DNA from 2 places in the Actinoplanes sp. NPDC051859 genome. Region 2 is predicted to be linked to the other one. Evidence: predicted binding sites of a transcription regulator. Region 2 holds the regulator's gene; the other holds the start of a gene.

Region 1 (7,011 bases), on a different contig from region 2:
CGTGATCAAGGCGATCTTGTCGTAGCCGCCGAAGACGCTGACGGCGAAGTCCTTGACCGGGCCGGGCACCGCATCAATCACCGCCGCGCCGACCGCGAGCATCGGGGCTGACGGGGCTCCGGTAAAGACGGCGACGACCTCGGCGACCCCGAGCGCCACAGCTGCGGCGGCAATGCCGGCACATGCCGCCCGCAGGACAGATCCCCGAGCGAGGGGAGGCAAGACCTTCACAAGGACCATCCTGCCTCTGCGGAGCCCGGCTGCTCCTTACCAAGTCCTGACGGTTCAGGCAGGCAACGAGGTCATGACCGGCGCACGCAGCGGCGGCAACGCCTCGACCACCGCGTCGAGCAGCTCCACCGAGCACCGGTCCGTACGCGGCTGCGGCCCGGGAGGCAGGCCCGCCACGGGCAGCTCCCACACGACTCGTCCCGGGGACAGCTGTTCCAGGGCGGCGTACCAGTGTTGGAGGGGTTCCCGGAGCTGCACGTGCGCAGCGAAATTGCGCCGTCGCCGAGTGTGGTCGCCGTCTCGGCGTTGTTGCAGGGTTGCGGTGTCGGGAAGGCTGACAAGCACGGTGTCGGCGAAGCCGAGCCGGTGCTTGCGGAAGGCTTCCCGGGTGACCGCCAGCTCCCGGTCGAACTGGGCCCGCGGCGCGAGCCCGAGCGCGGCCATCCCCCACGCGTAGTGCAGCTTCACCGGGTCGGTGTCGCAGAAGGCCACGCCGTCCGCCCGTTCGAGGTCGAGTGCGGCGGACCAGCGCTGCATGCCGGCGCGGACCCAGTGCCGGGCGAGCGCCACCGCGTCTGTCGGTTCGCGGCCTGTCGCCTGGTGTTCTGGGACGTACCGGCCGGCGTACCCGCGGCACCAGGAGGTTTTCCCGGCCGCAGTGGGACCCTCCACGACGATGATCATCCGCGCACCTCTCCCTGGGAAGGATCACACGAGAAAGGGCGCGCCGCTGCTGCGACGCGCCCTTTACCTCGTGCGTTCGGGTCAGAAGCCCGGGCCGTGCTGGTGGCCGTGACCACCGTGGCTGTGCCCGTGGCCGCCCGCGGCCGGCTCCGGTGCGGCCGGCTTCTCGACCACGAGGCTCTCCGTGGTGAGCAGCAGACCGGCGATCGACACGGCGTTGGAGACCGCGTTGCGGGTCACCTTGACCGGGTCGATGATGCCGGCGGCGGCGAGGTCGACGTACTCGTCGGTGGCCGCGTTGAGGCCGTGGCCCCACTTCAGCTCGCCGACCTTGCCCACCACGACGTAGCCGTCGTGGCCGGCGTTCTGCGCGATCCAGCGCAGCGGCTCGACGAGCGCCTTGCGGACGATCGAGACGCCGATGGCTTCCTCGCCGGTGAGGCCGAGGTCGCCGTCGAGCGCGGAGACGACGTGCGCCAGGGCGGCGCCGCCGCCGGGCACGGTGCCCTCCTCGACCGCGGCCTTGGTCGCCGCGATGGCGTCCTCGATGCGGTGCTTGCGCTCCTTCATCTCGACCTCGGTCGCGGCGCCGGCCTGGATCACGGCGATGCCGCCCGACAGCTTGGCCAGCCGCTCGGACAGCTTCTCGCGGTCCCAGTCGGAGTCGGAGGCCTCGATCTCCTTGCGGATCTGCGCGACCCGGTCCTCGATCTCGGCCTTCTTGCCGCCACCATCGACGATGGTGGTGTTCTCCTTGTCGACCACGACGCGCCGGGCGGTGCCCAGCATGTCGACGGTGACCTGGTCGAGCTTGTAGCCGAGCTCGGGGGCGATGAGCTCGCCACCGGTCGCGATCGCCAGGTCCTGCAGCATCGCCTTGCGGCGGTCGCCGAAACCGGGCGCCTTGACGGCGACGACCTTGAAGGTCTTGCGCAGGGCGTTGACCACGAGGGTGGACAGCGCCTGGCCCTCGACGTCCTCGGCGATGATGAGCAGCGGCTTGCTGGCCTGGAGAACCTTCTCCAACAGCGGCAGCAGCTCCTCGACGCTTCCGATCTTCTGGGTCGTGATGAGGATGTACGTGTCCTCGAGCACGGCCTCCTGGGCCTCGGCGTCGGTCACGAAGTTCGGCGAGATGAAGCCCTTGTCGAACTGCAGGCCTTCGGTCACGACGAGCTCGGTGCTGAGCGCGGAGCCTTCCTCGACGGTGATGACACCGTCGCGGCCGACCCGGTCCATCGCGTCGGCGATGAGCTCACCGATGGCGGCGTCCTGGGCCGAGATGGTGGCGACGTTGGCTACCGACTTGTGGTCGGCAACCTCGACGGCCTTGCCCAGCAGGGCCTTGGAGACGGCCTCGGCGGCCAGGTCCATGCCGCGCTTGAGGGCGATCGGGTTGGCACCGGCCGTCACGTTGCGCAGGCCCTCGCGGACCAGCGCCTGGGCGAGCACGGTGGCCGTGGTGGTGCCGTCGCCGGCGACGTCGTTGGTCTTGGTCGCCACTTCCTTGACCAGCTGCGCGCCAAGGTTCTGGTACGGGTCGGTGAGCTCGATCTCCTTGGCGATGGTCACACCGTCGTTGGTGATCGTGGGCGCGCCGAACTTCTTGTCCAGGACGACGTTGCGGCCGCGCGGGCCGAGGGTGACCTTGACCGTGTCGGCGAGCGTGTTGACGCCGTGCTCCAGCAGGTGCCGCGCGTCGTCAGAGAAGCTGAGAATCTTCGCCATGTAATGGTCCCTTCACGCACCACCGCCCTGACCCGAGAGCTCGGGCCAGGGCGGGAAGCACTGTCAGTAGGTCACTTCTCGATGACCGCGAGGACGTCGCGGGCGGAGAGCACCAGGTACTCCTCGCCGGCGTACTTGACCTCGGTGCCGCCGTACTTCGAGTAGAGGACGGTCTCGCCGACCTTCACGTCGATCGGAACGCGGTTGCCCTTGTCGTCGATCCGGCCGGGGCCGACGGCGAGGACGGTGCCCTCCTGCGGCTTCTCCTTGGCGGTGTCGGGGATCACGAGGCCGGAAGCCGTCGTGGTCTCCGCCTCGTTCGCCTGGACCACGATGCGGTCCTCGAGCGGCTTGATCGCAACCTTGGTCGCGGTAGTCACGGGCATACCCTCCTGGGTACAGGTTTCGCCGGCCGGAACGGCCGATCTCATGCCTCATGCCACCGGGCGGGGCCGTCGTCGCGGGTGCCGGTCCGCCTGGCGCAAGCGTGTGCCCCCGTGCGGGGCGCGCGCTGGCACCCTCAGGTTGAGAGTGCTAATCGGAGATTATGCCGGAACTAGCACTCCGTCAAGGAGAGTGCCAACACGGCAGAATGACTCGGCGTGGACCTGGAACTGCTCGCCGCCCTGCGTACCGATGAAGGCTTGAAGGCGTTGACCGCGGCTGCCGAGGTGGCCGGCGCCGACCCGCTCGCTGCGGCCACGGCCTTGCGGGCGCGGGGTGTCGCGGCGCCGCTGGCGGCCGCCGCGTTGACGCAGACCGACCTGCGCCGACGCGCTGCGGGCAAGTTCGGAGCGGCCGCGGCGGGGATGTTTTTCACTCGGGCTGGCTTCGAACAGGCGACCCGAATGGTGGTGGCCGACCGGCGCGCCGCGCGGCTGCGCGCCGCGGACGTCGAAAGCCTCGCCGATCTGGGTTGCGGGTTGGGCTCGGATGCGCTGGCGGCGGCCCGGCACGGGATCCGGGTGTATGCGGTGGACGCCGACCCACTGACCGCTGCGATCGCCGAGGCCAACGTGGCAGCCGCCGGCCTCGCCGATCGGGTGACCGTGGCGTGCGCTGATGCGACCTCGGTTGACGTGGAGCGGTTCGACGCGGTGTTCGCTGACCCGGCCAGACGCCGAGCGGGGCGCGGCCGGCTGATGGACCCGCAGTCCTGGTCGCCGCCGTGGGACTTCATCGCCGCACTGCCCACGCGGGTGCCGAGAACGGTCCTCAAGCTCGCTCCCGGGATCGATCACGCGTTGCTTCCCCCGGGCGCCGAGGGCGAGTGGGTCAGCGTCGACGGTGACCTGGTCGAGGCGGCGTTCTGGTGTGGGCCGCTGGCCGAGGTGCCCCGGCGGGCGGTGCTGTTGCCGGACGGCGGCACGTTGCACGGCCCTGGAACCACTCTGGCACCGGTCGGCGAGGTGGGGCGGTTCGTGTATGACCCGGACCCGGCAGTCGTCCGCTCGCACCTGGTGGCCGAGTTCGCGGCGGGGATCGGGGGTCGGCTCGCAGACCCGCAGATCGCCTACGTCTACACCGACGAGCCGGTCGACTCGCCGTACGGCCGCCGGCTGGAGATCATCGATGTGCTGCCGTTCTCGCTGAAGCGGCTGCGGGCGTTGCTGCGGGAGCGCGAGGTGGGGCGGCTGGAGATCCGTAAGCGCGGTTCTGCCCTGGAGCCGGAGCAGCTGCGCCGTGACCTGCGGCTGCGCGGGAGCAACGCGGCGTCGCTGGTGCTGACCCGGGTGGCGGATGCCCCGACCGTCCTGGTGTGTCGCTAGCCTGCGTGGTCATGGCAAAGAAGGCGGCCGGGACGCCGGCGACCGTACTGCTGTCCGCGGCGAAGGTGCCGCACGAGCTGCACGCGTACGAGGTGGCGGCGGAGGTGCCGAACTATGGCGCGCTGGTGGCCGAGGCGCTGGGGGTGTCGCCTGCGTCGCTGTTCAAGACGTTGATCGCCGAGGTCGATGGCGCGCTGACGGTGGCTGTCGTGCCGGTGACGGGCGAGGTGGATCTGAAGGCGCTGGCCGGCGCGGCGGGCGGGAAGCGGGCGGCGTTGGCCGATCGGGCGGCCGCGGAGCGCAGCAGCGGCTATGTCCGGGGCGGCATCAGCCCGCTGGGGCAGCGGAAGCGGCTGCCGACGGTGGTGGATGATTCGGCGTTGGGGCTGGAGCGGATGTATGTCTCGGCGGGTCGCCGGGGTTTGCAGGTGTCACTGGCGCCGGCGGATCTGGTGCGGTTGACCGGCGCGACGGCGGCGCGGATCCGGACATAAGGCTCGGGCAAAACCGGAGAAGCGCCGATTCTGCCACTTAACGTGACCTAGCGTCACTTTAAGGAGCGCCCGGAGGTCGCCGGGTTGTGCCGCAGCACGTCGCCGGAATACGTTGCCCGACACAACAAAATTTCGGTCAGCGGCGATCCGAGAGGACACGAGGAATGCGTAGGGGAATCTCCGCCCTCGCCGCGGCGGGTCTGCTGGCTGGCGGCTTGACCGCGTGCAGCGACAAGGGCGATGACGGATCCGCTGGCAAGATCGGCATCATCCTGCCCGACACCGCCAGCTCCCAGCGCTGGGGCTCCGACGACCCGAAATTCCTCAAAGCGGCCTTCGACGCGGCCGGCGTCTCCGCCGACATCCAGAACGCCCAGGGCGACAAGAGCCAGTTCCAGACCATCGCGGACGGCATGATCTCCAGCGGGGTCAAGGTCCTGATGATCGTCAACCTCGATTCGGGTACGGGCAAAGCCGTTCTCGACAAGGCGAAGCGAGCCGGCATCGCCACCATCGACTACGACCGCCTCACCCTCGGCGGTGGCGCCGACTACTACGTGAGCTTCGACAATGTCACGGTCGGCCGGCTGCAGGGCGAAGGCCTGGTCAAGTGCCTGGCCGAGAAGAAGTACCCGAAGCCTGTAGTGGCCGAGCTGCACGGCGCCGCCACCGACAACAACGCCACCCTGTTCAAGGAGGGCTACGACTCGGTGCTCCAGCCCAAGTTCACCTCTGGCGAGTATGAGAAGGGGCCGGACCAGGCCGTACCGGAGTGGGACAACGCGCAGGCCGGGACGATGTTCGAGCAGATGCTGACGCAGCGCCGCGACATCAAGGGTGTGCTGGCGGCCAACGACGGCATGGGCAACGCCGTCATCTCCGTCCTGAAGAAGTACAAGCTGAACGGCGCGGTGCCGGTGACCGGGCAGGACGCCACCGTGCAGGGCCTGCAGAACATCCTGGCCGGAGACCAGTGTATGACCGTCTACAAGGCGATCAAGCAGGTGGCCGATGCCGCAGCCGATCTCGCCATTGCGCTGGCCCGCGGCGAGCGCAAGAAGGTCGACCAGACCATCAAGGACGGCGAGACCGGGCGGGATGTCCCGGCTGTCCTGATCCCCCCGAAGCCGATTTTCAAGGACAACGTCGGCGATGTCATCACCGAAGGCTTCGTGACCAAGGCTCAGCTGTGCACCGGTGACTTCGCCGCGCTGTGCACCGAGAACGGCGTCTGACCCGCCGAGGAGGAGAGCTGCCCGTGGCCGCGACACCACTGCTGGAGCTGCGCGGGATCGACAAGAGCTTCGGTCCCGTCCAGGTGCTGCACGACGTCGGCATGAGCGTCTATCCCGGCGAGGTCACCGCGCTCGTCGGCGACAACGGCGCCGGAAAGTCCACCCTGGTGAAGTGCATCAGCGGCATCTACACGATGGATGCGGGCACCGTGACGTTCTCCGGCGACGAGGTGGCGGTCAGCAGTCCTCGCGACGCCGCGCTGCTCGGCATCGAGGTCGTCTACCAGGACCTCGCGCTCTGCGACAACCTGGACGTCGTGCAGAACATGTTCCTGGGCCGGGAACGGGTCCGCGGCATCGTGCTGGACGAACCCACCATGGAACAGATGGCAAGCGACACCCTGGCCAGCTTGAGCGTGCGTACGGTGAAATCCCTGCGCCAGTCCGTGGCGAGCCTGTCCGGCGGCCAGCGGCAGACCGTGGCGATCGCCAAGGCCGTGCTGTGGAACAGCCGGATCGTGATCCTGGACGAGCCGACCGCGGCGCTCGGCGTGGCGCAGACCGCCCAGGTGCTCGAGCTCGTCCGCCGCCTCGCCGACAACGGACTCGGCGTGGTGCTGATCTCGCACAACATGAACGACGTGTTCGCCGTCTCCGACCGGATCTGTGCGCTCTATCTCGGCCGGACCGCCGCCCAGGTACGCACCACCGACGTCACCCACTCCCAGGTCGTCGAGTTGATCACCTCAGGCCGCAGCGGAAACCTCGGCCTGCCACCAGAACGGACCACTGTGGGTTACGCCGATTTCGGGCCGGGAGGCGGCCACTGATGTCGACCACCATGACTTCCCCGACCGGGCCCACCACGGA
Region 2 (7,011 bases):
GGCAACGGCAAAGGCATCGCGGGCATCGCCGCCGGCGTGCAGATCCTGCCGATCCGGGTGATCGACGCCACCGGCACCAGCCAGCCCGACGACATCGCCCGGTCCATCGTGTACGCCGCCGACCACGGCGCCACAGTGATCAACCTGTCGGTGGCCGGGGCGTACAACGAGCTGTACGTCAACGCGGTCAACTACGCCAACCGCAAGGGTGCGGTGGTGGTAGCGGCCAACGGCAACAACCGGAAGAGCGGCAACACGGCGATGTGGCCGGCCTCGTCCGCGGGCGTCATCGCGGTGGCGGCCACCGAATCGACGGGTGCCGTCGCCGACTTCAGCAACACCAGCGGAACAGCGACCGTTGCCGCCCCGGGCTCCGGGATCTTCAGCATGGACTCGACGCATGCGGACCCGGCCGTGCCGTACGTGTCCAAGAGCGGTACGTCGACGGCGAGCGCGCACGTGGCCGCCGCCGTGGCGTTGTGGCGGGCGGCGCATCCCACGGCCACCCCCGCGCAGGCCCGAGCCGCGCTGATCGAGACGGCGACCGACCTGGGCGCGCCGGGCTTCGACAACGGGTACGGCTACGGGTTGATCAACCCGTACCGGCTGCTCACGGGGGTCGAGTGGCCGGCGGTGCCGGCGCCCACGCCCACGGTGCCGACGCCCGCTCCGACCCCCACGCCGACTGCGGCTCCCACGAAGACACCGACGCCTGCGCCGACGAAGACGCCTGCGCCGACGAAGACGCCTGCGCCGACGAAGACGCCTGCGCCCACTAAGACGCTTGCGCCCACGAAGGCGCCGACGAAGGCGCCGACACCGAGCCCGACGAAGACGGTGACCCCGGCACCGGTGCGGACGCCGCCGCTTCTGACGGCGCCCGCCGCGCCCACCGCGCTGATGGTGGCGCCGTTGGCGGAGGCGCTGCGGGTGAGTTGGGCGCCGGTGCGGGGCACGGCGACCGCGCCGCTGACCGGCTATCAGATCTTCCGGGACGGGGTGTCGTTGGGCAATCTGGTCGGCACCACCTACACCGACCGGGTCTCCGGAGGTGTCAACCACACCTACGCGGTGGAGGCTTACGGGCCGGGCGGCAAGTCGGCCCGGGTCACCGCGACCGGCCGGGCGCGCTGGACGCCCGCCGCGCTGTCGCTGAGCCGGACAGCAGTGCCGAAGAAGGTCAAGATCGTCGTGCAGGGCACCTCGCTGCTCCCGGGCAGCGCGCTCACGGTCCGGGAATCGTACGGGCAGGGCAAGGCGGCGAAAACCGTCATCCTGGCGACCGTGAAAGTGACCGTCGGCGACGACGTGTCGGTGGCGGTGCTGCCGGTGCAGTCCGCGCGGACGGGCACGATCCTGGTTCAGGGCACCGACCACGACGGCCGGGCGGTCCAGCTGAGTCGGGCGATCCGGCTCGACTGAACCGGACCGCCCGACGCCGCGCTACTTGATGATCGAGATCGTCATCGGGTAGTTGTACGGCTCGTTGTTGTTCGCCTTCACCCCGGCGATCACGCCGACGATCGTGGCGACCAGCCAGGCCGCGATGCCGATGAAGACGCCGATCACGATGCAGACGAGGATCCAGCCGACCAGCGCGATGATCGACCAGAGGATCTGGAAGTTCAGCGCCTTGACCGCCTCGGCCCGCACGTACGGCGACTGGTTGCCGCGCGCCAGCAGGGCAATCAGCGGCGCGATCCAGCCGGAGCAGCCGCCGCCGAGGAAGGCGCCGGCCGCACCACCGAAGTGCGCGACCAGGATCCAGGTCTTGTCATCGCCGCCACCGACGGGCTGGCCGTAGCCCTGCGGCGGGTAGCCGGGCTGCTGGCCGTACGCGCCGGGCGGGCCGTAGGGCTGCTTGCCGGGCGGGGGACCGCCGTATGGGGCGCCGGAGCCGGGCGGTGGGCCGTAGCCACCAGCGCCGGAGCTCGGCGGCGGGTAGCCGCCCGCACCCGAGGTGGGCGGCGGGGTGCCATAGGTCGGGGGCTGGGGAGCGCCGTACGCCGGGGGCGGCGGAGGTGCCGAGGGGTCGTTGCCATATGGGTTGATCGGCCTGGTGGGGTCCGAGGGGTTTCCCTCACCGGGCGGGCGCGGCGGTTCAGTCATGGCAGACACGGTAGGTGCGCAGGTCGATCGTGGCGAGAGCAACACCCGGGACAGGTCGAACAATAGACAGTCGGCTAAGTAGCACCGGCATCGGCGGACGATCATCGCGTCCGAGTCGGCGGCGTCGTAGACTGGCACTCAAGTCGTCGGAGTGCCAGAGACCGGGTTGCGGAGCGGGGGAGGGGTCATGAGTCTGGATGACCGCAAGCTCGAGGTGCTCCGCGCCATCGTCGAGGACTACGTCGCCACCCAGGAGCCCGTCGGCAGCAAAGCCCTCGTCGAGCGGCACCAGCTCGGCGTCTCGCCGGCCACCGTCCGCAACGACATGGCCGTGCTGGAGGAGGAGGGCTACATCCGCCAGCCGCACACCAGTGCAGGTCGGGTGCCCACCGATGCCGGTTACCGGCTCTTCGTGGACCGGTTGTCGCGGGTCAAAGCGCTGAGCCCGGCCGAGCGGCGGGCGATCGAGCGGTTCCTGGCCGGGGCGGTCGACCTGGACGACGTGGTGCACCGCACGGTGCGCCTGCTTGCTCAGCTCACCCGGCAGGTCGCCGTCGTGCAATATCCGAGCCTGTCCCGCTCGGCCGTGCGCCATCTGGAACTGGTGCCGATCTCCACCACGCGGGTCATGCTCGTGATGATCGCGGACACCGGTCGGGTGGAGCAGCGACTCGTCGAGCTGCCCCTGCCGGCCACGCCCGACGACGTGCTCGACATGCGGCGCAAGGTCAACACGAAACTGTCCGGCGTGAAGCTGGCCGACACGCCGCCGCTGGTCCAGGCGCTGGTCGACGAGTCCGACCCGGAGAAACGCACCACCATGGCGTGCGTCGCCTCGGTGCTGCTGGAGACCCTCGTCGAGCGCAGTGACGAACGTCTCGCACTCGCGGGCACCGCCAACCTGACCCGCGGCGGTGTCCTGGACTTCCAAGGCTCGTTGCGCCCGGTGCTGGAAGCGCTCGAGGAAGAGGTCATCCTGCTCAAACTCATCGGCGAGGTGGAGCCGAGCACCACCCGGGTCCGGATCGGCGACGAGAACGAGATCGACAACCTGCGGGCGGCGTCCGTGGTGAGCACCGGATACGGACCGGGCGCGACGATCGTGGGGGGCCTCGGCGTGCTGGGGCCGACCCGGATGGACTACCCCGGAACGATCGCCACCGTGCGTGCCGTGGCACGCTACGTTGGCGATTTGCTGGCACAGAACTGACGGACAAGCGACGACGGTCTCCGGCGCACCGCGCGGGGCAGACATGAGGACTCGAAACCTGTGGCCAAGGACTACTACGGAATTCTGGGCATCAGCCGGGAAGCCACCGACGACGAGATCAAGCGTGCCTACCGCAAGCTGGCCCGTCAGTACCACCCGGACGTCAATCCGGACCCTGAGGCGCACGAGAAGTTCAAGGACATCAACGCCGCGTACGAGGTGCTGTCCGACGACCAGAAGCGGCAGATAGTCGACCTGGGTGGCGACCCGCTCGCGCCCGGCGGCGGCGGAGGTGCCGGCCCCGGCGGTCCCGGTGGCGCCGGCCCGTTCGTGGGCTTCCAGGACATCATGGACGCGTTCTTCGGCACGGCTGCCGGCGGCGCTGGCGGTGGCCGGGGACCCCGACCGCGCACCCGGCCCGGGGCAGACGCGATCCTGCGGCTCGAGCTGGACCTGGTCGAGACCGCCTTCGGCGTCGAGGCGCCGATCACCGTCGACACCGCGGTGCTCTGCACCCAGTGCACCGGCGCCGGCACCGCACCCGGCACCCACCTGGCTACCTGCGAGACGTGCGGCGGCCGCGGTGAAGTGCAGTCTGTGCAGCGCACATTCCTCGGTCAGGTCGTCTCGTCGCGCCCCTGCCAGGCCTGCCAGGGGCACGGCACGGTCATCCCGCAGCCCTGCCCGACCTGCGCGGGTGACGGCCGGATCCGGACCCGGCGGTCGCTGACCGTCAAGATCCCGGCCGGGGTCGAGGACGGCATGCGGATCCGGCTGGCCCAGCAGGGCGAGGTCGGGCCCGGCGGCGGCACGGCCGGCGACCTGTACGTGGAGATCCACGAGCGCCCGCACGATGTCTATTCGCGCAAGGGCGACGACCTGCACTGCCGGGTCACCCTGCCGATGACGGCGGCGGCGCTCGGCACCCGGCTGACCATCAAAACCCTCGACTCCGAGGAAAACATCGAGGTCAAGCCGGGCACGCAGCCTTCCTCGACCCTGCGCGTACGCGGCAAGGGCGTGCCGCACCTGCGCGGGCAGGGCCGCGGTGAGCTGTTTGTGCACCTCGACGTGAAGACTCCGACGAAGCTCACCGCCGACCAGGAGCGGATGCTGCGCGACTTTGCCAAGACGCGCGGCGAGGACGTGGCCGAGCTGAGCAAGCAGGGCGGGTTCTTCTCGCGCATGCGGGACGCCTTCAACGGCCACTGACCGTGTCCGCACCCCTGTTCCTGGTCGATGACCTGCCGACCGCCCGGCGTTTCACCCTGGCCGGGCGGGAGGGCCATCACGCTGCCGACGTGCAGCGGCTACGGATCGGTGAGGTGCTGATCCTGGCCGACGGCCGCGGCGGCGCAGTCCAGGCCGAGGTCACCGCGGTCGGCCGGGGCAGCATCGACGTCGAGGTCGGCGAGCGGACGGTAGCCCCCGAGCCGAACCCCCGCCTGGTCGTCGTCCAGGGCATCGCCAAGGGTGATCGGGGTGAGCTGGCCGTCCAGGCCATGACCGAGATCGGCGTCGACGAGATCGTGCCGTGGGCCGCCTCCCGGTCGGTGGCGCAATGGCGGGGTGATCGCGGCGTCCGCGCCCGCGAGAAGTGGGTGTCGACCGCTCGGGAGGCCGCGAAGCAGGCGCGCCGCCCCTGGCTGCCGGTGGTGTCGGGTGACCCGGACGTGTCGACCAAACAGGCCGCCGCCCGGCTGACGGCCGCCGCGGTCGCCTTCGTGCTGCACGAAGAGGCCACCGATCGGCTCACCCGGGCCAAGCTGCCGGAGGCGGGCGAGATCGTGCTGGTCGTCGGCCCCGAGGGCGGCATCAGCGACCAGGAGTTGGGCGCCTTCGTCGCGGCGGGTGCCCAGCCGGTCCGGCTCGGCGACTCCGTGCTGCGCACCTCAACCGCCGGGGTGGCCGCCTTGGCCGTCCTGTCGGCGGCGCTCGACCGTTGGTGAGCGGCCGCTCAGACCCATCCTCGCCCCGCATGAAGCCGGTTGCTCGCCGCTGCTGCCCTCGTCCGCACCGCCGCGGTCTGCTGCTGCGGTCGCCCTCATCGCCGCGGTCTGTTGCTGCGGTCGCCCTCATCGCCGCCGACCACTCGGTGGAGCAAGGCCGCGGCCGACCCCAGGATGCGAGCTTAGGCTAGCCTGACCTGCTGAATCCGCCGCCTTCTCAGGAGTCCGCGTGCCCAGCAACCTCCCCGTCCGCCGGTGAGCCGGTCCGGCAGGCGCATCCTGCGCCGGACGATCACCCGCAACGGTCGGTCGCTGCTGGCCGGCACCTCGCTCATCGGCGTGCACCAGGCCTGCGAGGCGGCCATCCCGATCCTGATCGGCGTCATCGTCGACACCGCCGTCGCCCCGGGCGATGCCACCGCACTGGTGCTCTGGACCGGGGCGCTCGGCCTGCTGTTCGCCGTACTGACCTCGGCGTGGCGGTTCGGTGCGCGTCGGCTGATGGGGGCCATCGCGGCGGAGGCGCACCGGCTGCGGGTCGAGGTGGCCGCCCGGATATTGCATCCGCGCGGCGTGCAGACCGACATGCGGGCCGGGGACCTGCTGACCGTGTCGACGAGCGATGCGGACAACACCGCCTACCTGCTGGACTATGTGCCGCGGATCGTCGGGGCGCTGGTAGCCACCGGGGTCAGCGCCACCACGCTGCTGCTGATTTCCGTGCCGCTGGGGATTGCGGTGCTGGTCGCCACGCCGCTGGTGCTGCTCGTGCTGCATGTCGGCGCCCCGCGGATCACCAAGCAGGTCGCTGAGCAGCAGGCTCAGGCTGGGCGGGCCACGTCGCTCGCCGCCGACCTGGTGACCGGCCTGCGGCCGCTGCGTGGCGTGGGAGCGCAGGAGGCGGCCGCCGAGCGGTACCGCGGGGTGAGTCGCCAGTCGCTGGCGGCTACGCTGCGGGCCACCCGTACCCAAAGCGGCTATCTGGCGGCCTCCACCATCCTGAGCACGCTGCTGGCCTGCGGCATCGCGATCCTGGCCGGCTGGTTCGCGCTCACCGGCCGGATCAGCGTCGGCCAGTTCATCACCGTGATCGGCTCCGCGCAGTTTCTCATCGAACCGTTCGGGCTGCTGGCGATCGTCCCGGGCTGGATCGCCGAGGCGCGCGCGTCCGCGGACCGGGTCGCCCAGGTCACCGACGCCGGCCTGGTGTTGCCCGCGGGCGTGACCACCCCGGACGGCCCGGGCGGTGAGCTGCGGCTCAGCGGCGTCCGGCACGGTTCGTTGGCGGGGCTCGATCTGCACGTACGCCCGGGCGAGTTCGTGGGCATCGTCGCGCGCCGACCGGCCGACGCGGAAACCCTGGTCAAGCTGCTCGGCCTGCCCGCAGATCACGAGGGGACGATCCTGGTGGGCGGCGTACCCGTCGCGGAGATCGACCGGTCAAAGGCCCGCCGGCTGTTGCTGGTCGAGCCGCACCACACCGACCTGTTCACCGGCACGATCGCCGCCAATGTGGCCGTGCACGACGACCGGGGCGGGCTGCCCGAGGCACTGTCCGCGGCCGCCGCCGACGAGGTGGTGAACACCCGCCCCGCCGGTCTCGACGAGCTGGTGGCCGAGCGGGGCGCCACCCTCTCCGGCGGTCAGCGGCAGCGGCTCGCTCTGGCCCGTGCACTGCTCGCCCGGCCGCCGATCCTGGTGCTGCACGACCCGACCACCGCCGTCGACGCGGTCACCGAGCAC

Evidence for each region. The regulator HrcA, encoded in region 2, represses chaperone genes, less so after heat shock. The targets are predictions, from matches to a motif close to GGTTNGCACNCTCNNNNNGAGNGTGCNAACC.
Region 1: a site for HrcA is predicted at 3,153-3,183, ahead of groES (co-chaperone GroES). Genes of this name have one in related genera too.

The regions. Positions count from the first base shown of each region.
Region 1 covers NZ_JBITBX010000003.1:206,611-213,621, reverse strand. The annotation lists gene ACIA1L_RS08965 (molybdopterin-dependent oxidoreductase) at 1-240, opposite strand, end outside; gene ACIA1L_RS08960 (hypothetical protein) at 286-915, opposite strand; gene groL (chaperonin GroEL) at 997-2,643, opposite strand; gene groES (co-chaperone GroES) at 2,715-3,029, opposite strand; gene ACIA1L_RS08945 (methyltransferase domain-containing protein) at 3,246-4,412, shown strand; gene ybaK (Cys-tRNA(Pro) deacylase) at 4,424-4,906, shown strand; gene ACIA1L_RS08935 (sugar ABC transporter substrate-binding protein) at 5,071-6,141, shown strand; gene ACIA1L_RS08930 (ATP-binding cassette domain-containing protein) at 6,165-6,971, shown strand; gene ACIA1L_RS08925 (sugar ABC transporter permease) at 6,971-7,011, shown strand, end outside.
Region 2 covers NZ_JBITBX010000002.1:55,964-62,974, forward strand. The annotation lists gene ACIA1L_RS04115 (S8 family serine peptidase) at 1-1,422, shown strand, start outside; gene ACIA1L_RS04120 (DUF4870 domain-containing protein) at 1,444-2,109, opposite strand; gene hrcA (heat-inducible transcriptional repressor HrcA) at 2,297-3,319, shown strand; gene dnaJ (molecular chaperone DnaJ) at 3,380-4,531, shown strand; gene ACIA1L_RS04135 (16S rRNA (uracil(1498)-N(3))-methyltransferase) at 4,534-5,268, shown strand; gene ACIA1L_RS04140 (ABC transporter ATP-binding protein) at 5,524-7,011, shown strand, end outside.